3 regions of the Photobacterium swingsii genome follow, and region 3 is predicted to be linked to each of the others. Evidence: riboswitches for the same ligand, from Rfam matches in the RefSeq annotation. Region 3 holds a riboswitch; each other region holds the start of a gene.
The links. A riboswitch is a leader RNA that binds a small molecule or an ion and turns the genes downstream of it on or off. The one in region 3 is predicted to bind lysine.
Positions count from the first base shown of each region.

Region 1: another riboswitch for lysine. It lies ahead of lysC (lysine-sensitive aspartokinase 3); the one in region 3 lies ahead of OCU77_RS07015 (Na+/H+ antiporter NhaC family protein).
Region 2: another riboswitch for lysine. It lies ahead of OCU77_RS05270 (Na+/H+ antiporter NhaC family protein); the one in region 3 lies ahead of OCU77_RS07015 (Na+/H+ antiporter NhaC family protein).

Region 1 covers NZ_AP024852.1:338,401-346,592, forward strand. The annotation lists gene metH (methionine synthase) at 1-576, shown strand, start outside; gene lysC (lysine-sensitive aspartokinase 3) at 647-1,945, opposite strand; lysine riboswitch at 2,134-2,333, opposite strand; gene OCU77_RS01645 (pyridoxal-phosphate-dependent aminotransferase family protein) at 2,613-3,731, shown strand; gene OCU77_RS01650 (PglL family O-oligosaccharyltransferase) at 3,815-5,584, opposite strand; gene uvrA (excinuclease ABC subunit UvrA) at 5,689-8,192, opposite strand, start outside.
Region 2 covers NZ_AP024852.1:1,076,503-1,084,694, forward strand. The annotation lists gene OCU77_RS05260 (lytic murein transglycosylase) at 1-892, shown strand, start outside; gene OCU77_RS05265 (H-NS family histone-like protein) at 1,279-1,680, opposite strand; lysine riboswitch at 2,050-2,232, shown strand; gene OCU77_RS05270 (Na+/H+ antiporter NhaC family protein) at 2,328-3,923, shown strand; gene OCU77_RS05275 (thymidine kinase) at 4,150-4,728, shown strand; gene hisIE (bifunctional phosphoribosyl-AMP cyclohydrolase/phosphoribosyl-ATP diphosphatase HisIE) at 5,011-5,652, opposite strand; gene hisF (imidazole glycerol phosphate synthase subunit HisF) at 5,649-6,422, opposite strand; gene hisA (1-(5-phosphoribosyl)-5-[(5-phosphoribosylamino)methylideneamino]imidazole-4-carboxamide isomerase) at 6,438-7,172, opposite strand; gene hisH (imidazole glycerol phosphate synthase subunit HisH) at 7,192-7,824, opposite strand; gene hisB (bifunctional histidinol-phosphatase/imidazoleglycerol-phosphate dehydratase HisB) at 7,824-8,192, opposite strand, start outside.
Region 3 covers NZ_AP024852.1:1,476,767-1,484,958, reverse strand. The annotation lists gene OCU77_RS07040 (L-lactate permease) at 1-1,099, shown strand, start outside; gene OCU77_RS07035 (bestrophin-like domain) at 1,326-2,186, shown strand; gene OCU77_RS07030 (DMT family transporter) at 2,279-3,178, opposite strand; gene OCU77_RS07025 (hypothetical protein) at 3,629-3,796, shown strand; gene OCU77_RS07020 (MFS transporter) at 3,796-5,004, shown strand; lysine riboswitch at 5,289-5,460, shown strand; gene OCU77_RS07015 (Na+/H+ antiporter NhaC family protein) at 5,546-7,132, shown strand; gene htpX (protease HtpX) at 7,566-8,192, opposite strand, start outside.

The sequences.
Region 1 (8,192 bases), 1.1 Mb from region 3:
CAGACGCAGAAAACGAAAGGGGCGAACTACTGTTTGTCGGATTACATTGCGCCTAAAGCAAGTGGTCAGCCTGATTGGATAGGAGCCTTTGCAGTGACGGGTGGGATTGGTGAATATGATATCGCAGAACAATTTAAAGAAGCGGGTGACGATTATAATGCCATCATGATCCAAGCTGTTGCGGATCGATTGGCTGAAGCGTTTGCTGAGTGCTTGCATGAAAAGGTACGTAAAGACCTTTGGGGGTTCGCCCCCGAGGAAGCGTTGGAAAATGACGATTTGATCCGGGAAAAATACCAAGGTATTCGTCCTGCTCCGGGTTATCCTGCTTGTCCTGAGCACACTGAAAAAGGTACGATTTGGTCGCTGCTTGAACCTGAAGCAAATGCAGGAATGACATTAACGGAAAGCTATGCCATGTGGCCTGGTGCCGCTGTATCGGGTTGGTATTTCTCTCACCCTGAATCGCGTTATTTTGCCGTTGCACAAATTCAGCAAGATCAAGTAGAAGATTATGCACAACGTAAAGGTTGGACGCTTGAAGAAGCAGAGAAATGGTTAGGGCCAAATCTTTAAGTTAGATATTAAGCAATAAAAAAGAAAGGCACTCTTGGAGTGCCTTTCTTTTTTTATCGATTATTGAGGCTTAATGTTTTTCGAATAATTGCTGGTGGAGCTGTTGCACGATAGGCTTTGCATTGTCTTGATCGATTAAGAAGCAGAGGTTGTGGGGGCTCGCACCATAGCACACCATACGAAGCTGATATTTTTCGAGAGAGCCGAATACTTGGCTCACAGAACCTTGAGTATGGCTCATTTGATTACCAATCAATGCGACTAGGCAGAGACCTTGCTCGACTTCGACTCTGCACCATTCACTCAGAGCTTCAATCGCCGCTTGTGGTAGAGTCGGTGCACCACCTGCGGTATCGGTTTGATCCAGTGTTAGTGAAACGCTGACTTCTGATGTGGTAATTAAATCGACCGAAATTTTATGCTCAGCCAAAATGCGAAATACTTCAGCGAGAAAACCATAAGCGTGGAACATATTCAGACTCGTGAGTGTCACCATGGTTTGGTTGCAGCGTAGTGCTAGCGCTCGAAAAAGCGGGGCATCGCTAACGGTTTGTCGAATCCAGGTTCCCCCTTCCTCTGGTGCTTTTGAAGAGCCAACAAAGACTGGAATTTGTTGGCGTATCGCAGGAACTAAGGTTGAGGGGTGAAGAATTTTTGCACCGAAATTTGCCATTTCAGAGGCTTCGCTAAAGCTGATTTCTTTTATGGGTTGCGCCTTGGCGGCAATGCGTGGATCTGTGGTGTACATGCCTGGGACATCGGTCCAAATTTCTAACGTCGTTGCATTGATTGCTTCAGCCATTAATGCTGCACTGTAATCACTGCCGCCACGGCCTAGGGTTGTGGTGTGGTTGTTTTCGTCTGACCCAATAAAGCCTTGGCTGACGATAACATGATGCTGTAATTGGCTGCGAAGATGATCGTTACTGAGCTGGCGAATTGCTGTTGGGTTGGGAATGGCTTTGCCATATTGGCTATCGGTACGCATGACTTTGCGAATATCAAATCGAATCGCATCAATACCTTGCTCTTGAAGGATTTGTGTAAATAAATGGGTAGAGAGCAATTCACCATTTGCCACTAATTGGTCGGTAATTGCTGCACTGGGGTGATCAATGGCTTGCTCTGAAAGTATCGCGATATTGTCTAATAGAGCTTGGATAGCTGCAGCTGGGGCTTCTGGTGATTGAAGTTGCTCAAGCACGGATTGGTGTGTCTCGTGTAGGGTTTGGAGGCGTTGCTGACGTAGTGTGTTATCAGCAATGCCTTGGGATAACTCTACCAGTAAGTTGGTGACCCCAGAGCAGGCACTTATCAATACTAAGCGTGTTGCGGGGCTATTTGCCACAATCTGGGCACTACGTTGCATTGCGTTGTAGTCGGCAGCACTGGTACCACCAAACTTGGCAACGGTGAGTGCTAAAGGTGGTGTTGATGATAAAATCGGGCTCAAAACATGTCTCCTAAAAACAGCGTAAATATAGGAATCGAATGAAATAAGCGGGAGGTGCTGCTAGTAAGAAAGCAGTATCAAACGGCAAGCGGATAGAAATCACGATAACCAGAAGCTCCCCATATTGCACCTTTCTTGATTCCATTCAAAAGGTGAAATATGACAGCCAGAAGGATTCAACCTTCAAGGCCGATATGTCCGATCCCCTGCTCGGACGTATCTCGGCGTTACTCCCCCTCTTGGTTTGGCATTGGGGTGGGGCCCCGCCAAACAAATACCTGGGTAACGCTCCTCTTCTGTTTTTACCTGCTGGTAATATCAGCAGGGTGAACAAAAACTGAATAGCTATTGAATAGGATTTGTTATGATGTTGTCAACACATCCTTGATTGATTATGCAAAAAAATTGAAATAACTTGTTGGAGCCAGTTTCAGTGGGAGCGAATCACTCTTATGAGTGAACGAATGGCTGGTATTGGTATCTGCTTTTAATATAAGTGTTTCAATGAAAGATAAACATCGACCTACTTTATTCTGATATATAACTAAACATAAGCATCAGAGACCGTCTAAGGAGAATGACAATGACAATAGGAAGCTTCTATCCACCCCAACGTACTCTCATGGGACCAGGCCCTTCAGATATTTACCCGCAAGTGTTGCAGGCGCTAAGTCGTCCGACCGTTGGCCACTTAGATCCGACGTTTATCGGGATGATGGATGAACTTAAGCAGTTATTGCAGTACGCATTTCAAACTAAAAATAGTTTTACTATTGCGGTTTCTGCGCCGGGTAGTGCGGGTATGGAAGCGTGTTTTGTTAACTTAGTCGAACCGGGTGATAAAGTTATCGTCTGTCGCAATGGCGTATTTGGCGAGCGAATGCGTGAAAATGTACTGCGTTGTGGCGGTGAAGCTGTTGTGATTGATAATGCTTGGGGTGAGCCTGTTGACCCGAATTTGGTCGAGCAAGCATTAATTCAACACCCCGATGCTAAAATTGTTGCGTTTGTACATGCTGAAACTTCGACTGGTGCGCTGAGCGATGCGGAGGCGATTGCCAAGTTAGCGCGACAACATGATTGCTTAACCATAGTCGATGCAGTGACATCACTGGGTGGCGTTCCTCTGCTGGTGGACGAGTGGCAACTTGATGCAGTTTATTCGGGCAGTCAGAAGTGTTTATCGTGTGTGCCTGGTTTATCACCACTGACATTCTCTCAACGTGCTATCGATAGAATAGAGGCGCGCACGACACCGGTTCAAAGTTGGTTCCTTGATCAAAGTTTGGTGCTTGGCTATTGGAGCGGTGAGGGTAAGCGTAGCTATCACCATACCGCGCCAGTGAATAGCCTTTATGCTTTACATGAAGCGTTAGTGCTATTGCAACAAGAAGGGCTAGAGAACGCATGGCAGCGTCATCAAGATGCGCACCTCGCTTTGCGTGAAGGGCTTGAGCAGCTAGGGATCACTTTTGTTGTTGCTGAGGAGCATCGCTTACCACAGCTAAATGCGGTCTATATTCCTGAAGGCGTCAATGATGCTGAGGTGAGAAATACCTTGTTGACTCGGTATAACCTCGAAATCGGTGCAGGGCTAGGGGCGTTAGCAGGTAAAGCGTGGCGTATTGGTTTGATGGGTTATGCGGCAAGAAATGAGAACGTTGCCTTATGCCTTAAAGCATTAGAAAGTACCTTGAAATAATCAAGTACAACTTAGATTTAAAAATGGCGACCACTATGGTCGCCATTTTTATAGGGGAAATCACCGAGAAAGGTTGAATGTGATTATTCGGTGGCTGGCGTTGCTGATGATGTTGCAGCCGACTGCTTACTCAAAGGTTGAACGGCGAGTGCATCACTAAAATCACCATTAGGAAATAAAAACTCAGCCTCTTGTAGAATTTGCTCGGCATGGTTGTCATCGCCTAATAAGCGATAAGACACAATCAAATTGCCATACAGTTGTTCTCGTGGCCATGTTTTTGCTTTTACTGTTGCCCAACGAATGTACTCTTCGATTAATTCCGGCTTATTCAATGTTTGCGCTAATTCTAATTGAGGTTGGTGCAGTGCCCATTCATAGCGATGCTTCCATGCCCATGGATTATTGACCTTCATTAAATAATCAATATTTAGCGGTAACGTTGTCTCAAATTTTGTCAGCATGCGGCCTGAATAGAGCGTCGTGATCATATAACTACTCACGAGTAGCGGCAGTAATAGGGCTGCAACCTTAATCCCTAATACGTAACTCAGAGGCTTTTTACTGTATTTCGCTGTGAGGTTATCTACCCAATAAATCAGGATGATAAAGATCGCCCAATGCACGAGTGAGTGATAAAACGGATACTCTAGCTGTGTGTGTAATGTGATGGGAAAAAACAAGGCGACAAGTGCCAGTTGCGTGCCTTCGCGTGCTTTACGTATTTTAAATACAACAGCGGCAGCGGCAAGCAGTAAGGCAATTAGTGGGACTATGCCTCCTTCAGCAGCCCAAAACGTTAGTTCATTGTGCGGGTGATCCAGTGCGGGCAATCCTGCAGGTTGTGACGGATCCGCTTGATGCCAACGTGCAGTCTGGGTGAGATAAGACACTTCAAACGTACCATAGCCATAACCTGTTAAGGGTTCCGTGGTAAACATCTTAAATGATTGTGGAATATGAATAGAGCGTGGGCTTTTGAGGCTGACTCTATCTTCTTGTGCTGACCAGTCTGTAGATTGATTGATGGCATAAGAGGTTGTTAGGCCGAGTACTATCATCAATAACCACATCCGCCACTGCGCTTTAGCGGCGAATTGTTTTAGATATGGAATCAGTAATGCGACACCAATCATTGCGCCAAGCCAGCCTGTTCGGGAGCTTAATACGATCAAAATAGGTATGATCAAGACTGGCGTAATCAGCAGCAGTAGTTGCTGAAAAGACCATTTACCACGGTACATGGGCATACGTGCCAGTAAATAACCAGACAGTACTAATCCTGTCGCCAAGAAACTTGCCATCACATTAGGTTGCTGGAAAATACCATGGGGACGACTTTTGCTTGGATCAAAACCAAAGGCATTCTGTGGCTCTATCCATAAATATTGATACCAGCCAAACAGGGTTTGCGTCAGTATTCCTAGCAAGATGAACCATAAAATGAGTTGACGACGGCTAGGGGTGAAAGCGAATTGTTGCAGGGCAACAAAGAATAAAAAACCAGCCCATAATCCAATGATACGATCACTGGCTGCAGCAACATCTGCGTTGCTGTAGAACATAGGGATGGATAATAAAATACAGCAAACAAACAGTACAAGTGTCAGTCGAGTGTAGCGCCAGATGCGTTGGCGACTGATTTCCAATAAACCTACACCAATCGCAAAGCTAAAAGGCATCCAGCTGGTGGCATTAAAGGGAAGCTCTAATCCTGAGCCGCCAGGGTTATGTTGAAAATAGAGCAAGGCATGTACAAACAGCGCACAAAGGGCCGCGAGAAAAGGTTTAACCAAAGGTTTACTGATCCCAGGTTGAGCGAGCCGGGTTCCTTGGATATGTAGCACTGTCATCTTGCATCCATTAGTGATCGTTTAAAGAGGCGAGGTAGGTATCATAAACAAAAAGCAGGTAACCGAATGATCACCTGCTTTGGCTTATGACATTATATTGTCGATTATTGAAGGGTCGAAAGCATTGGCTTTAAAAAGCGTGCGGTATGTGATCCTTCGACTAATGCCACTTCTTCTGGTGTGCCAGTGGCAATAATTTTACCACCACCACTACCGCCTTCTGGGCCTAAATCGATGATCCAATCCGCTGTTTTAATGACATCGAGATTATGCTCGATAACGACGATGGTATTGCCATGTTCGCGCAAGCGATGCAGCACCACTAACAGCTGTTGGATATCATGGAAATGAAGGCCCGTTGTCGGTTCATCCAGAATATATAATGTTTTGCCTGTATCGCGTTTAGATAGCTCGCGTGCCAATTTCACCCGTTGTGCTTCACCACCCGATAAGGTCGTCGCAGCTTGGCCTAGGCGAATATATGATAAACCCACATCCATCAGGGTTTGTAGTTTTCTTGCAATCGCTGGAACGGGGTCAAAAAATTGACGAGCATCTTCGACGGTCAAGTCTAACACCTCATCAATGGTTTTTCCCTTGTATTTTACTTCTAACGTTTCACGGTTATAGCGCTTGCCTTTACACATGTCACACGGCACATAGACGTCTGGCAAAAAGTGCATTTCGACTTTGATAACGCCATCACCTTGGCAGGCTTCACAGCGCCCCCCTTTAACATTAAAGCTAAATCGGCCCGGCTTATAACCTCGTGCTCGAGACTCTTGGGTACCGGCAAATAACTCGCGGATAGGCGTAAAGATCCCAGTATAAGTTGCAGGATTAGAGCGTGGGGTGCGGCCTATCGGGCTTTGATCGATATCGATAACTTTATCGAAATGCTCGAGATCTTGGATTTCGCGATAAGGGGCGATTTCTCCCGTTGTCGCGCCATTAAGTTGGTGGTGAGCAATACGAAAGAAGGTATCATTGATCAAGGTTGATTTGCCTGATCCAGAGACCCCCGTGATACAGGTAAAGAGTCCGACTGGAATTTCCACATCAACATTGTTGAGGTTGTTACCACTTGCGCCAAGGAGCTTCACTGTCTTGGCAGGATCCATAGGTATACGATGTTCTGGGATCGCGATAGCTTGCTTGCCACTCAAATACTGACCTGTCAGAGAGTCTGGGGATTGCAGGATATCCGCCATGGTACCCTCGGCAATAACCTGACCACCATGAACGCCTGCGCCTGGACCAATATCGATCACATGATCGGCCGCGCGAATCGCATCTTCGTCGTGTTCAACCACGATCACTGTGTTACCTAAATCACGCAGATGAGTCAGGGTTTTGAGCAAACGCTCGTTATCACGCTGGTGTAAGCCAATTGAAGGCTCATCCAACACATACATCACGCCCACTAAACCTGCACCAATCTGGCTCGCCAAGCGAATACGTTGTGCTTCCCCCCCTGAGAGGGTATCGGCACCACGAGAAAGGTTGAGGTAATTCAGGCCAACATTGACTAAAAATGACAAACGATCGCGGATCTCTTTTAAGATCTTCTCCGCAATTTTGGCGCGTTGCCCGGCAAGGTTGAGTTGCTCAAAGAAAGTCAGCGCTTCTTGAATACTAAGTTCACAGATTTCAGGAAGCGTTGTTTCGGTGATGAATACATTGCGCGCTTCTTGGCGTAAGCGTGAACCATCACAGCTGGCACAGGGCTTTTTAGAGACAAATTTGCTGAGCTCTTCACGCACTGCATTGGATTCAGTTTCACGGTAACGGCGCTCCATATTATTGAGGATCCCCTCAAAAGGATGTCGACGTACTGTGATATCACCACGATCATTGATGTACTTAAACTCAATATTCGTTTTTCCTGAGCCATTTAAAATGATCGCTTGGGTTTTCTTCGGTAATTCACTAAACGGGCTCTCCACATCAAAGCCGTAGTGATCAGCCAAGGAGTTGAGCATTTGGAAATAATAGAAGTTGCGCTTATCCCAGCCACGAATAGCGCCGCCAGAAAGACTGAGCTCTTCGTTTTGAACTACTCGCGCAGGATCAAAATATTGTTGTACACCTAAGCCGTCACAGGTACCACAAGCCCCCGCTGGGTTATTAAAAGAGAACAGGCGAGGCTCAAGCTCTTGCATACTGTAACCACAATGTGGACAGGCAAAATTGGCAGAGAATACGATGTCTTCATGCTCACCTTCTGTCATCGGAGTAACAGTAACTGTACCGCCTGAAAGCTCTAAAGCCGTTTCAAAAGACTCGGCAAGACGCTGCTGCAGATCATCACGCACTTTAAAGCGATCCACGACCACCTCAATGGTGTGTTTTTTGTGAAGTTCTAGCGTAGGTGGATCGGATAGATCGCAAACCTCGCCATCAACGCGTGCACGGATATAACCTTGGGCAGCAAGATTGGCGAGCGTTTTAACGTGTTCACCTTTGCGATCTTGCACGATTGGGGCGAGCAGCATCATTTTGCTACCTTCAGGTAGCGATAAGACTTTGTCGACCATCTGGCTGACTGTCTGCGCCGCAAGAGTCACATTGTGGGTAGGACAACGAGGCTCACCAACACGGGCGTATA
Region 2 (8,192 bases), 400 kb from region 3:
GTTTGATAAATACGTTGAAAGCTTAAAAACGGAAGCAAAAGAGTCCGGTATTAGTGCTAGCACTATTACGGCTGCTTTTGAGGGAATCACTTTTACCGAACGCGCTGTTAAAGCCGACAAGAATCAGCCAGAAAAAAAGCTCACCCTGGATGAGTATATTCCTCGAGCTGTACCTGATTGGAAAGTAAAGCAAGCGAACCAGCTGTATCAAAAGCATCGAAAAACGCTTGAGGCAGTAGGAAAAAAATATGGTGTTCAGCCACGTTTTATTGTTGCGCTTTGGGGAGTAGAGAGTAATTTCGGCCGCCTTATGGGTAATTATAATGTGGTAGAAGCGCTTTCAACTTTGGCTTATGAAGGACGCCGCGAAGCATTTTTTAGAAAGCAAGTCATGGCTGCATTACAAATATTAGATGAAGGCCATATCGCTGCAAAGGATATGAAAGGTTCATGGGCTGGCGCAATGGGGCAACCTCAGTTTATGCCAACCTCCTTTTTAACGTTTGCAGTGGATGGAAATAACGACGGACGAGTCGATATTTGGAATACCCAAGCGGATGTTTTTGCTTCAGCGGCTAATTACCTGAGTAAATCTGGCTGGGATGATGCGTATACTTGGGGACGACAAGTCAGTATTCCTAGCTTGCCTGAAAATCTTAAAGGCGTGCAATTAGAAAAAGCGAAAACATTAAGTGAATGGCAAGGTTTAGGTGTACGCAAGTTAGATGGTAGCGCCTTACCTAACGTTGATATTGATGCATGGTTGATACAGCCAGATGATCAACATGGCCGTGCTTATCTCATTTATGATAATTACCAGACATTGCTTAAATGGAATAGATCGCATTATTTCGCACTTGCTGTAAGTCATTTAGCTGACCGTATTCGCTAAAAAAATCGAGCATATACTTTAAAGCCAGAGCCCGCGCTCTGGCTTTTTTGTTATATTTATCAATAGTGTGAGATGGCTCACTCTGGCATGATTTGTTTTGATGTTAATACCTATTCTCGACTGCCTTCATGATACGAATTATCCCTATGAATAGAACCTTTGATCGTAAAAGACTTTCTTCGTGCTGTTTGTCACATTGAAGCTTGGGCGTGTGTTGAGTACCTGCAAAGAATGCATTTTTGGCAAAGTTAGAGCTAATTCGCTTCTATTGAGCAAGACGACGCAGACAATTAGCAAGGAGAGAGTGAGCGAGAGAGAGGAAATAATCCTGATGTAAAGGTACAAAAAAACCCAGACAGTGCTGGGCTTTTATCAAGAATTAGAAATTAGATTTCAAATTCTTCTAGAGAGCGACCTTGGTCTAGTGCAGTTTTAAGTGCTGAAGGTGTGCGACCTTGACCAGTCCATGTTTTTTCTTCGCCGTTTTCGTCAACGAATTTATATTTAGCAGGGCGAGCAGCACGTTTTGCTTTTGGTGCTTTAGCGCCACCTAGAGAACCTAATAGTTCTTCTGGGTCGATACCGTCTGCTAGCAGCATTTCACGGTATTGGTTTAGTTTCTCTGTACGTTCTTTTTCTTTAGCAATTTCTTCAGCTTCAGATTCTTCACGCTCAGAAACGACTGTTTGAAGTTTTTCTAGGCCTTCTTGAAGTTGCTCTAGAGTATATTCACGAGCAAGAGCGCGTAGGCTACGTAGGTTTAATAGTGCTTTTAATGCGTCAGACATTTTTTATTTCCTGTTCATTTAAACTGGCTTGAAATAAGAATAGCAGTCAAGAGTTAATAAATGCAATAGTAATACTTCATATCTAATTTGCCAAACAAATTATTAATTAAAGTTATTAATAATTATTAATTTTAGGTTTTTTACGCTTTTTAGTAATTAGTTTTATGTTGTTTTAAAGTAAATGTGACCTAGTTATAAAATTGAATGAATAATAGAGAGAATTCTAAAGGTGGCCCTATTAGTAACTCAATAGGCTGTTGGCTTGTTCGTTTTTTGAGCTTGATGGTAAAATTATTCACTGTTTATGTTAAAAAATTCACGCTAACTTATTGCATCTTTGATTCGATTCCGTAGAATGGTTTGTACCTTCTTAAGGGTAGAGGCGCATTGTCTATAAGTAATTTGCTGGAGGTGATTCCGTTGATAGCAAATGAAAGGAGCCAATGCCGAAGTGAGAAAGGGCTGTCAAACCTTCTTGCTGGGGTTGTCATCGAATAGAGGCAACACTGCCATAGTATATAATTACATTAACTATGGAGCGCTACTGTGGGGTCGGAGGGTTTTCTTACTCTCTATATAGGCATCTCATCATGGCACACTTGTGTCAGCAGTAGATCTCCAACCAAGATTCGGTTGTAGTAGAGATCATGAACATTGTAGATTTTTCAAATTCCTCCATTTCATTATTGCCCCCATTGGTGGCATTGGGTCTAGCGATTTTAACGCGTCGCGTTTTGCTTTCGCTTGGTATGGGTGTTGCTTTAGGTGCACTATTACTAACGGACTTTTCCTTCACTCATTCAGCAAGTTACATCGGTACAACGGTTAAGGGTTTATTCATCGATGACGGTGCAATAAATAGCTGGAACATGAGTATTGTTGCCTTCCTTATCATCTTAGGTATGACAACAGCACTATTAACCCTGTCAGGTGGTACTCGCGCTTTTGCTGAATGGGCACAAACGCGGATTAAAACCAAACGCGGCTCTAAGCTTCTTGCTGCATTTTTAGGCGTGTTCATTTTTGTAGACGACTATTTTAATAGCCTAGCAGTAGGTGCGATTGCCCGTCCTGTGACTGACCGTTACTATGTTTCACGTGCGAAACTTGCGTACATTCTCGATTCCACTGCTGCGCCTATGTGTGTACTGATGCCAGCATCAAGCTGGGGCGCATACATAATTACGATTGTTGGTGGTATTTTAGTTTCACACGGTGTGACTGAATATTCAGCGCTAGGTGCATTTATGCAACTTGCACCAATGAATTTTTATGCCGTGTTTGCTTTGTTGATGGTTTTTGTTGTGTCTTGGTTCCAAATTGATGTTGGTCCAATGCTAAAGCATGAATTAGAGGCAAGTCGTGGCCATGGTTTTGATGAAGGTGATGACGACAACCAAGCAAAAGATCTCAATGATGAACTAGAAATTGAAGAAAGTGCGAATGGTCGCGTGTCTGATTTGGTGATGCCAATCGTTGCATTGATTGTGGCAACCTTCTTCTTCTTAATCTTTACGGGTTACCAAGCACTTGCAGCTGATGGCCAAGCATTTAACCTTTTAGGTGCGTTTGAAAATACCGATGTTGGTGCATCGCTGTGCTACGGTGGTGTGATTGGCTTCATTTGTGCGTTAATTCCTGTTATTCGCCAGCGTATTCCTGTTTCTGATGTCGTGAGCACGCTATGGATTGGTGCTAAATCTATGTTTGGCGCAATTTTAATTCTTTTATTTGCGTGGAGTATTGGTAGCGTCATTGGTGACATGGCAACAGGTAAATACCTGTCTACTTTGGTTCAAGGTAATGTGAACCCTATGCTACTGCCTGTTATTTTATTTGCGCTTGCAGGTGTGATGGCATTCTCAACCGGTACGTCATGGGGGACATTCGGTATTATGTTACCTATTGCCGGTGACTTGGCTGGAGCTACGGACATTGCTTTAATGCTGCCTATGCTCGCCGCTGTGCTTGCTGGTTCTGTTTTTGGTGATCACTGTTCACCAATTTCAGATACAACTATCTTGTCTTCAACAGGTGCACGTTGCCACCATATAGACCACGTATCGACACAGCTGCCTTATTCATTGTCTGTTGCACTTGTCTCCGCAGTTGGTTTCGTTGTGCTTGGTTTTACAGATTCCTTAGCGGTATCTTTCCTTGCTGCGACACTGGCATTTATTCTCGTGTGTGCGACATTGGGCTGGTTATCGCGTCGTCGTTTATCATCACCGGTGAATGCGTAAAAATTAGAACAAATACAAGTGATTGAACAGCATTAGATTCATTTTGCTTTGTTAATAAAAGAAACCAGTACACAGATGTGCTGGTTTTTTTATGGATAGCTATTTTCAATTCCGTGGCTAAAGTCGTAAAAACTTATGTCTATCTGCCAGTGTCGCTTTAATTATTCGTGTATTTTCTGTAGCATCTCGCCCGCACTTTCTTCACCCAGATGACTAGGAAAGCCTCATGGCCCAGATGTACTTTTATTACTCTGCAATGAATGCAGGTAAATCAACCACATTGCTGCAATCTTCATTTAATTATCGCGAACGTGGTATGACGCCACTTATTTTTACTGCGGCAATTGATGATCGTTTTGGCAAAGGAAAAGTGACATCGCGTATTGGTTTACAAGAGGAAGCTGAACTTTTCACGAGCGATGATAATTTATTCGATCGTATTGCAACCATTCACAATGGGCAGCATACAGATTGTGTGTTGATTGATGAATGCCAGTTCTTAAGTAAAGAGCAGGTATATCAATTAACTGAAGTTGTCGACAAATTACATATCCCCGTTTTATGCTATGGGTTGCGCAGTGATTTCCGAGGTGAGCTGTTTGAGGGTAGCCGCTATTTATTATCTTGGGCTGATAAGTTAGTTGAGTTAAAAACAATTTGTCATTGTGGACGCAAAGCGAATATGGTGATTCGCCAAGATGAAACGGGCCGCGCAATTGCAGATGGTGATCAAGTGGTTATTGGTGGTAATGATCGCTATGTATCTGTATGTCGTCGACATTATAAAGAAGCGCTAGGTCGTTAATCACTTCAGGTGACATGATTTAATAAAAAGCCCGCAACAGACTCCGAATCGTTGGACGTCATTTAGTTGCGGGCTTTTTGCTATTTAATATTCAAAGCTACGTTTATCTTATACCAATTTGGGTAAGTAAATGTTCAGGTGATTGCGCAGGAAAAAGCACTGAAAACAAGGCGTAGATTGCAGATAGCTAGTTGCTCTATCTACAAAATCTATAACGCAGTTATCATTGATTTTAACCAGCAAGAATGATCAGTTACTTAGTTAGATTGGTATTAGTTGTTGTTACTTATTGTGGCGCTCTTCTAAACGTTTAGTAATGTCTGCTAGTGACAAACCTTGGTCTTGCAACAGTACAATTAAGTGATAAAGCAAATCTGCCGACTCATTAACTAATTCCGCTTTGTCACCCGACGTTGCCGCAAGCGCGACTTCAACGCCTTCTTCGCCCACTTTTTGCGAAATACGTTTGGTACCACGGGCGTATAAACTGGCGGTATAAGACGATTCGGGATCACTATCTTTACGACTAGCCAATACTTGCTCAAGTTGATGAAGAAACACCAAAGCAGGTTGCTCTGTGGGGGTGCCATTTTTATTATCAAAGCACGTTTGTGTACCTAAGTGGCAGGTTGGGCCCACAGGGTTCACTTTTACTAAGAGAGTATCTTGGTCGCAATCGAGATCGATACTTTTAAGTTTAAGTACGTTGCCTGACGTTTCCCCTTTAGTCCATAAGCGTGATTTAGTGCGGGACCAGAAGGTAACTTGGCTTGTTTCTAGTGTTTTAGCGAGGGCTTCAGTATTCATATAACCCAGCATAAGCACTTGGCCGCTGGTATTATCTTGTACAATTGCAGGGATCAAGCCATCTACTTTTTCCCAGTTAATGGCACTGTTTAAATCGATAGTTGAGGCTGCATTCATAATCGGATCTCCACATCTTGTTCTTTAAGGTGCTGCTTTAACGCGCCAATATTGATGATCTGCTTATGGAAGACCGAAGCGGCAAGGGCGCCATCTACGTTGGCGAGTTTGAAAGCATCGGCAAAGTGGGTCATTTCACCTGCGCCCCCCGAAGCGATTAAAGGAACCTTACAAACCTCACGTACCATGTTGAGTTGTGCAATGTCATAACCGTTACGAACGCCATCTTGGTTCATCATGTTCAACACGATTTCGCCTGCGCCTCGGCGCTGTACTTCTTGTACCCAATCCTTTGTTTCCCATTGGGTGGCTTGGGTGCGATTTTCATCCCCAGTAAATTGGTAGACTTGGTATTTACCGGTTTCGGCATCAAAGTAAGAATCAATCCCGACTACGATACACTGCACCCCAAATTTATCGGCAAGCTCAGTGATAAGCTCTGGTTTGGCAAGAGCTGGGGAGTTAATGGATACTTTATCTGCCCCGAACTGCAATATACGGCTAGCATCGTCAGCCGATTTTATGCCGCCAGCGACACAAAAAGGAATGTCGATCACTTCTGCAACGCGTGCTACCCAGCTTTTGTCGACCACTCGACCGTCACTGGATGCGGTAATATCATAAAAAACCAATTCATCTGCGCCTTCTTCTGCGTAGCGTTTGGCGAGAGGGACAATATCACCAATGATTTCGTGATTACGAAATTGTACCCCTTTCACCACTTGACCATCTCGTACATCCAAACAAGGCACAATACGTCTTGCTAACATGTCATCACTCCTTGTTTAGTTTGCCCAACATTGGAAGGCATCGTCTGCTGAGAATTTACCATCGAGTAGTGCTCGGCCAACAATGACACCAGCCACACCACTGCCTTTTAAAGCGGTAATATCATTAAGGCCGCCAATCCCGCCTGATGATTGAAAATTCACTTGGGGATACTGCGCGCACAAATCAACATAGAGTTCGACATTTGAACCTGCTAGCGTGCCGTCGCGTGAAATATCGGTACAGAGGACGTGCTGTAAGCCAACGGTTAAAAAGTCGTCAAGCAGAGCTTCAATGCTCACGCCTGAATCTTCTTGCCAGCCAGAAACCGCAACATGGCGGTTGCCTGCATCATCTATATTGACATCCAGTGCGAGTACTATGTGTTCAGCCCCGTATTTTTTAATCCAGCCTTTAACCAGTTCGGGTTGCTTAACGGCCGTCGAGCCAATAACGACACGCTCAGCGCCTGCGTTAAGTAAATCGGCAACGTCTTGCTCGGTTCTGACGCCTCCTCCGATTTGCACTTTGGCTGGGGTGCTCGCAAGTAAACGGCGAATTAGCGATAATTGGCGTGCAGAGGTATCTTTGGCACCTGTTAAATCAACCAGGTGAAGCCAATTTGCGCCCGCTTGGTGGTAAAGATCAAATTGTTCAATAGGATCAACTTTGTATTCTGTAACTTGGCCATAATCGCCCTGAAAGAGGCGAACGACTTGGCCATTGATTAAATCGAGAGCGGGAATAATCATCCTAAATCCTTTTATTGCTTTACGCTGACATTTCTAAGAAATTCTTTATGAGTTGTGCACCCGCTTTACTTGATCTTTCTGGGTGAAATTGGACACCGTAGTAATTCCCGCTTTGAATTGCAGCACTGAACATTTGCCCGTATTCACACTGTGCAATGGTGTAATTTTCATCATTCACTGGCATGGCATAGCTGTGAACAAAATAAAAGTAGCTACCCGCAGGGATACCTTTAAAAAGCGGGTGTCCTTGCGTTGGGGTGATGGTGTTCCAACCCATGTGGGGCAATGGCAAGTCGCCTGTTTTTAACTTTTCAATGGGGGCATCACACAACCCTAGACAATTCACTAACGATGTACCGTTTTGCCCTTGCTCTTCTGAGAGGGCACCCAATAATTGCATGCCTAAACAGATGCCAAGTAATGGTTTGTCGACTTGCTTAACCAACGAGATTAACCCACGCTCTTGCAAGTTTTTCATTGCTTCACTGGCGGTACCTACGCCGGGTAAAAACAGCTTGTCAGCATTCAGTACAACCTCTGTTTCTTTACTAACCGTGACTGTATAGCCGAGCCTTTCTATGGCAAAGCGCACTGAAGACACGTTGGCGCAACCGGTATCAATAATGACGATTTTTTGATTGGTAAGCGCCATCACAGAACTCCTTTACTACTTGGTAACTCGCTACCATTTACTGCGATTGCTTGGCGCAGAGTACGGCCAAAGGCCTTAAATAGGCTCTCAACAATGTGGTGATCGTTTGCACCTGTTGAGGATAGGTGTAAGGTGCATGCCAAGGTGTCAGTTAATGAGCGGAAAAAGTGGGATACCATTTCAGTGGATAAATCACCAACTTGCTCACGGCTAAAGCTTGCATCGAATTTAAGATAAGGGCGGCCAGATAAATCCAGCGCACATTGTGCTAAACACTCATCCATAGGTAAGCTAAAGCCAAAGCGCCCAATACCACGCTTATCCCCAAGTGCATCTTTTAATGCTTGGCCAAGGGCAAGGGCTGTGTC
Region 3 (8,192 bases):
CCTGATCCACGCTTGTGTTGGTACATTAATGCCAGTGCTAATGGCGATGATGTTAACGCGATTTTTTGGTAAAAACAGAAGTTGGACAGAAGGCTTAGATATCCTGCCGTTCGCTCTATTTGCTGGTTTTGCTTTTACTGTACCTTATGCATTAACAGGTGCATTACTCGGCCCTGAATTCCCATCGTTAATTGGCGGTTTAGTGGGATTAGCTATTGTCGTTACTGCTGCGAAAAAAGGCTTTTTAGTACCAAAATCAAAGTGGGATTTTGAAAGCGAAGATAAATGGCCAGCAGAATGGTTAGGTTCACTCAAAATAGAGATTAAAGAAGCTACAGGCAAACCAATGAGCCTCGCATTAGCGTGGGCACCTTATGTGCTGTTAGCGGTAATATTGGTTGCGAGCCGAGTCAGTAAAGACTTCAAAGGTATGTTGACCGATGTTAGCTTCTCTCTCAGTAACATACTCGGTGAAACAGGGATCAGTGCTGCAATTCAACCTTTGTATTTACCCGGTGGAATCTTAGTATTTGTAGCCTTACTAGCCGTGTTGCTTCAATCACGTCAAATAACTCCGTTATTTAAAGCCTTTGGGGAGTCAAGTAAGACCTTGATTGGCGCTGGTTTCGTACTCATTTTTACCATTCCTATGGTACGAATTTTCATTAACTCAGGCGTCAATGGTGCTGACTTAGCCAGCATGCCTGTAACCACTGCGAATTTTGCCTCAGGCTTAGTCGGTGAATTCTTCCCTGCCCTTAGTGCGACAATTGGTGCGCTTGGCGCTTTCATCGCGGGCTCTAATACCGTATCGAACATGATGTTCAGCCAATTCCAATTTGAAGTGGCACAAACGCTAAGTATCTCAAGTGCGGCAGTTGTTGCCTTACAAGCAGTCGGGGCGGCAGCAGGTAACATGATCGCGATTCACAATGTGGTTGCCGCATCAGCAACAGTGGGGTTGTTAGGCCGAGAAGGGGCAACATTACGTAAAACGGTTATCCCAACCTTTTACTACCTTGTTATGACTGGCGTGATCGGCTTGGTCATTATTTATGGCTTCGATATAGGTGATGTGCTACTAGCCAGTAGTTCGTAAAAGCTGTATCTCATGCTAAATACTTAATACGAAAATAAGCCAAGAAAGGGACTTCTTGGCTTCTCTTTTATTCCTTTACTTATTACTGACGGTTCCGCGCCATAGTGTGACTCTTGATTGTCACGCAGTCCTTCTCCCATGTCAGCCGCGTCTACCATCCAAGACACAGACACCAATTTTCGCCAACTATACTGTAACCACCTTGTAGCCATTAGGAATGAGCGTGGTGATAGAATCGCTTCCAACTTTTGTCGGATTGGCCACAGTTATCAGCCTTTCAGCGCTGGTTGCTGTGCTGTTCACTACCCTCATCCACTACACCGTTCACCCTGCTCGCACCGATGAAAATGCGCAGTTATGCTCTACACTGTCGACACGGTTAGGCGCTATTCAAGCATTCATTCTTGCGCTCGCATTCAATTCCGTTTTTTCCGAATACAACGAGTTACGCGAATCAATTGATCAAGAGGCTATGGTGATCTCTTTGGTTCTGGAGGATTTGAGTGAAGAATTGCCCGCTGAGCATGCACTTCCTAGCATCGCGACACTCGCAAACTATGTCTATGCGGTGATTGAAGAAGACTGGATTACCAAAGACCCACTGGCAAGCAGCCTTACCGCAGATCACGCCCTGTATGATTTACGACGCTTAATGGATGCCATTCCTCGCAATCCAGACATCGTTGCAACAACCACTGAAATAGACAAACTGCTTGATGAGATAGAACGGCTACGCATGCAGCGATTATTTGATTACGATGATGACCTACCCCCTCTATTTTGGGTCATGGTGATTGGCCTCTTTTTCCTTGCTCTGATCCCAATGAGCTATTTCAAACAAACCAAAGTAAGTATGTTTTATCTCTCAGCGTATGGCGCTGCCACAGGTATGGTGATGTACGCAATTTTGATTTATTCACAACCCTTCCAAACAAGCTTAACCGTCGGCAACCAGCCCTTTCAGCAAATACTCCACTCAATTGAAGAAGAATATACACTTCAGCAGCGACTCCTTGATGATCCTGACGATCTCCGCCTGCCAGAAGTTAAATCAATGCAAGCTACACCCTATCCACGGGAACGCTAGCCGCAATATAGACCAGTAAGATAGACAAATATAAATAGCGGCTAGCTAACTGGGAGCCCTATTAATGACGCTAATCACTCGCAGTGATCACGCTATGATGCATGTGGGTCGGAGCGCTTAATTAATGCCCGTATTTTAGGGTTAGACAAACCACGATACAGTAGCAACGAAAATAAAATCAGGCTACAGCCTAAAATCTTAGCGGCAGGCATGGCTTCTTTGTACCATAGGATACTAAGCAACACGGTCCAAATCGGCTCCAAGATCATAATGATCGCTGCATTCGCCGCCGTTACTCGCTGCTGCCCCATCGTTTGAGTTAGGTAGCGCAAGCTCGTCGCAAACAACACACTCAACGCAAACCATCCCCAAATTGCTGACGGTATTGCTGATGGCCATGCTTCAACAGATGTTGATAGCAACAGCCCCATGATCCCAGTAACAAACAATTGAATGCAGGTGAGTAGCATGACAGGCATACGCTGCGCAAAACGGCTATTAAAATTGAAGTGCAACGCAAGAAAGAAAGCCGCTAATAAAAACCATAATTGGCTAATCGACCCCTGCCACCCTTGTGAAAGCGATAACAGCATTAATCCAATAACAGCAAAAGGCAAAGATAACCAAAATTCACGGACAGGTTTATGCTTAAAGAGTCCCCAAGCCACTAAAGGTGCGAGTAATACCGACAGGCTCATAATAAAAGCCCCTTCCCCTAAGGTATCACTGACTGAAATGGCATAAATCCAACACAACAATGCCCCACCCAGTAAGCAACCGACCGACATGGATCGTAGCACATCACCCAGCGCAACCGCTTTAAAGTGCTTTAAACAGAAAGGCAGCAATATCAAAGAAGCCGTGAGAAAGCGTAACCCCATGAATCCAAACGGCGGCAGACCTTGGATCACTTCTTTTGAGAAGATCCACCCTGCAGATGCACAAAATGTTGTAAAGAGGAGTAAAAACTCAGCGCGTCTTTCGAGAGTCATTGGATGGTTGGTCTCATACATAAATAACGTAAAGAGGGATAATGCGCATTGTATGATGATTTGATAAAAACACGATTAGTTTCACGGTGAACCGAGTGATTTATCACAAAGAGCATCACATTCTATACTTAATCACCTTTTCTTTAATCATCCAAATCCCTCATAGCTATTTTTAAAAATATAAAATACCTTGAGATGAATAAAGCCGTTTCGAGAAGGCTTCATTTCAATCTTCCAGCTCAGCTCATTCTGCAAGTAAAATCGAGATTGCTTTTGTTCATTTTCATTAGTCTGGAGGAAAGCGTTAAAGAAGATCCTTTATTTCCTCATAATAATGCCCCTCAGCCACAACATGCATTTTATGCATAATCCTCCTGACTTTTATTCATTTGTCTCATTATGTCAGTTTATTTAGAATCCGCGCCTCGCAATTTCGCGTATGAGGCACTGATGTTTTCACAATCACTTTTTGCGCAGCTAAGCCGTATGGTTTTACTGCTCATCATTACTCTTATTGGCGTTCATCATTGTCAGCCTTTGTTAGATGCACTTGCACAGCATGCTGTCCATGCAGGCTGTCATCAATCAAATTCGGATTCACATATAGAGCACCATTAATGAGCATTTTTCGTTTTCCACTTTTAGTATGGATGGGAATAGGGACATTAATTTTTAGCCTTGGGATTAGGCAGTCATTCGGTATCTTCATGATGCCAATCTCAGATACATTTCAAACCGGCCGTGAATTCTTTAGCTTTGCGATTGCCCTGCAAAACCTTCTATTTGGTATGTTCCAACCTTTTGTTGGCATGGCATCCGATCGCTGGGGACCACGACGTATTATCATGTTAGGTGCTGTAGCCTATGGCGCGGGCTTGTATCTCACGTCAATTGCCACTGAACCAAGCATCTTGTATATCACTATAGGTATGTTGGTGGGCTTAGGTCTAAGTGCTACGAGTTACGTAATCGTACTGGGTGCTATCGCACGCGTAGTACCCGCAGAACACACAGCCAAAGCCTTTGGCTTAACCACCTCTGCAGGCTCGTTTGGCATGTTTGCAGTGATCCCCGGTGCACAATCGTTACTGACACATTTTGACTGGCAAACCGCATTACAACTTTTTGCCTTGGCATGTTGTTTAATGATCGCATTTGCGAGCTTTATGAAAACAAGCAGTACCAAAAGTAACAGCAACACGATTGACGATTCACAAACACTCAAGCAAGCATTGTCTGAAGCTTTCAATCACAGAGGTTACTGGCTAATTCATGCGGGTTTCTTTGTGTGTGGCTTCCATGTCATGTTTATAGCTACCCACTTGCCAAGCTACCTAGCCGATAAAGGTTTACCTGGCAATATTGCTGCGATGGCACTGGCCTATGTAGGTATTTTCAATATCTTCGGCTCGTATTTTTGGGGTGTCATGGGCGATAAGTTTGATAAACGCTATGTAATGACTTCCTTGTATCTTGTACGCACCATCGTCATTGCCGCCTTTGTTACCTTACCTGTTACTGAACACACCGCTGCTATCTTTGGTGGTGCAATTGGTTTTTGCTGGTTAGGCACAGTGCCATTAACCTCTGGCTTGGTTCGTCAAATCTTCGGGGCTCGCTACCTATCTACCTTGTACGGTTTAGTTTTCTTTACTCACCAAGTAGGTAGTTTTTTAGGTGCTTGGGTGGGTGGTCGAATTTACGATTACTACGGTTCATATGAGCCGATTTGGTGGTCAACGGTAGTATTAGCTTTCGTTGCTGCACTACTCCACTTACCAATAAACTGTAAGCCTGTTGCTCGTCTTCAAGCCGCATACAGCTAAATCAAAAAACCAAGATGCATCAGGCTGCATATTTATTATGCAGCCGATTTTTATCTCTCATTTTACTGCACATCAAGCAACGCCTTTGCGCATACTTTTTTGCTAAAAAGTATCGGAGCCATTCACAAAACGAACAATTACCATCCACCTATTTAATATATTTATCGTCACAATCAAAAAAATTGCATTTAACCGTGAATAAAGCGGATTATTTGATGACTAAAATATTCAACCACATATAATACCAGTACACGGCATTTCATTGGTATAATGGAGTCTGCCAACCCTAAAGTAGAGGCGCGCTGCCTAAGAGTATCCGAGTGGAGGGTGATTCCTTTGATGCCGGAGAAAGGAGCCAGCGCCGAAGTGACTGTTGCTATCAATCTCAGTCGCTGGGTCTGTGCCGAACAGGTACAGAACTGCCATAGGTTTTTACTATGGAGCGCTGCCAGAAGGGGTAACAAGTGATCGTTATTATGCTTCTTAGTTACTCGTCCTTTCGGTAGATCTCCACCTTATATGTTGTAGGTGAACTGAGATCATGAACCTTTTTGATTTTTCGGACTCTCTTTGGTCCGTATTGCCCGCTATGATTGCGGTCGTCCTTGCTGTATCCACCCGTCGTGTTTTGCTGTCTCTCGGCACCGGTATCGCAGCTGGCGCATTAATGCTCAACCATTATTCCCCGCTTGAAGCTCTCCACTATTTATTTGATAAAGTTTTAGCTATTGTCTGGAGTAACGGCTCGCTGAATGGCGATAATGTGAACATGATTATTTTCATGTTACTGCTTGGTGCACTAATCAGTTTAATGAGTGTTTCTGGCGCGACACAAGCCTTTGCTGATTGGGCATCGGTACGCTGTAAAGATCGCCGCAGTGCTAAATCGCTGACTGGTTTAATGGTGTTTGTTTTCTTTATCGATGATTTCTTCCACAGCCTTTCTGTTGGTGCGATTTGTCGTCCTGTTACAGACCGCTTCCAAATCTCCCGCGCAAAACTTGCCTACTTGCTTGACTCTACTGCAGCACCAGTTTGTGTTCTGATGCCTATCTCATCTTGGGGGGCGTACATTATCGCGCTTGTCGGCGGCATTATGGTTGCGCATAACGTAACAGACCAAAGCCCTATCGCTGCATTTGTCGAAATGATGCCAATGAATCTGTACGCGGTATTTACCTTGGTAATGGTGATCTGCGTTATTTTCTTCAAACTAGACATTGGCCCAATGCGTAAGCACGAAGCTTGGGCATTAGAAGGAAAGCTTTGGGATGAATCACAAGGCAAACCAGCAGGCTTAGACGTAGAAATACCAGCAGATGCCAAAGGCGGCATGATTGATATGGTATTACCTATTTTCACGCTAACAGCAGCGACAGTCTTTTTCATGGTGCAATCTGGCGCTGAGGTACTCAGTGCGAAAGGTGAAGTATTTAGCATTATTGGTTCGTTTGAAAATACCAATGTTGGCTCGTCACTAGTTTACGGTGCGATTTGTAGCTTAGTCGTTTCTATTGGTTTAGCACTACGACTAAAAATGAGTGCGGACACTTGGCTGAAAGCAGCACCACAAGGTATCTCTGCGATGATGCCTGCGATTGTGATTTTATTCTTTGCATGGACAATTGGTGCGGTTGTACGCGACATGCAAACAGGTATTTACTTAGCATCGATGGCTAATGGCAATTTACCTATCGAGCTATTACCTGCGCTGGTTTTTGTTTTATCTTGTGCTATGGCGTTTGCAACAGGTACAAGCTGGGGTACGTTCGGTATCATGCTACCACTAGCAGGTGATATTGCAGCAGCAAGTGACATCGCAATGCTACTTCCAATGCTGTCTGCGGTACTAGCAGGTGCGGTATTTGGTGACCACAGCTCCCCTATTTCCAGTACCAGTATCCTTTCTGCTACAGGCGCAGGTTGTCACCACATGGACCATGTCATGACACAGCTGCCATACGCATGCTCTGTCGCATTTGGTGCACTACTGGGCTACCTTGCTATCGGCTACACACAATCAGCTTGGATTGGTGTTGGCGTGAGTGGCTTATGGTTCTTAGCCTTCTGCATCTTTGCTGTACGAAAGTCTCAACCTACCATGGCCGCCGAGCCTGTGACTAACTAAGTCCCTTTCAAATAGTAAGAAAGAGCAAAGCTATCATGGCTTTGCTCTTTTTTTTGCTTTCACAACCAAGCTGTATCAGCTTCTGCATACCTCACTTTCCTCCAATCGCTATCACGCACTACAACATGCTATTTCAGTCTCGCCCTATACCAGTATTGCTTGATTTCAATATCCGTCGATTTGACGATTGAGGTTAGCTCGCCCGCGAACACCCACACATGCTCGCTGACCCAGCCGTAGGGAAAGCAAAGTAATAACACTATTCACCGCGCCTAGGCGCCCATAGCACCTAGACTACCTTGGCCCCAAGGTAGCCGACTTCACCTATAAAAAATGCCAGTCAGCAAAACTGACTGGCATTTTGATTTTTATGCTAACCTACTGCTAGTACGGGTCATCGGACTTTCACATAGAAAGTTATAACAATTAACGATTAAAGGTGCTCACCACGACGTAGAGCATCGATACGTTTCTCTAACGGTGGGTGTGTCATAAATAGCTCAGACAGTGACTTCTTGCCGTTAATACCAAACGCCATCATCGAACCTTCAAGCTGTGGCTCTTGGCTCATTTTCAGACGCTCTAACGCTGAAATCATCTTCTGCTTACCAACAAGGTGGGCAGAACCTGCATCCGCTTTAAATTCGCGATGACGGCTATACCACATGGTCAAGATACTTGCTAAGAAGCCAAACAGTACTTCCATGATAGAAGACACGATAAAGTAGGTCATGTAGCTACCACCTTCGCCTTCTTCATCATTACTGTTTACACCACTGATAACGCCAGCAACCAAACGAGACACAAATATAACAAAGGTATTCACAACACCTTGCATCAAAGTCATCGTCACCATGTCACCATTGGCAATGTGGCTAACTTCATGTGCTAAAACAGCCTCTGCTTCATCGCGTGTCATGCTGTGCATCAAACCTGTTGATACAGCAACTAATGAATCATCACGCTTAGCACCTGTCGCAAACGCATTAATATCCGCTGAGTCGTAGATCGCAACCGTTGGCATACCAATGCCCGCTTGCTGAGCTTGACGAGATACAGT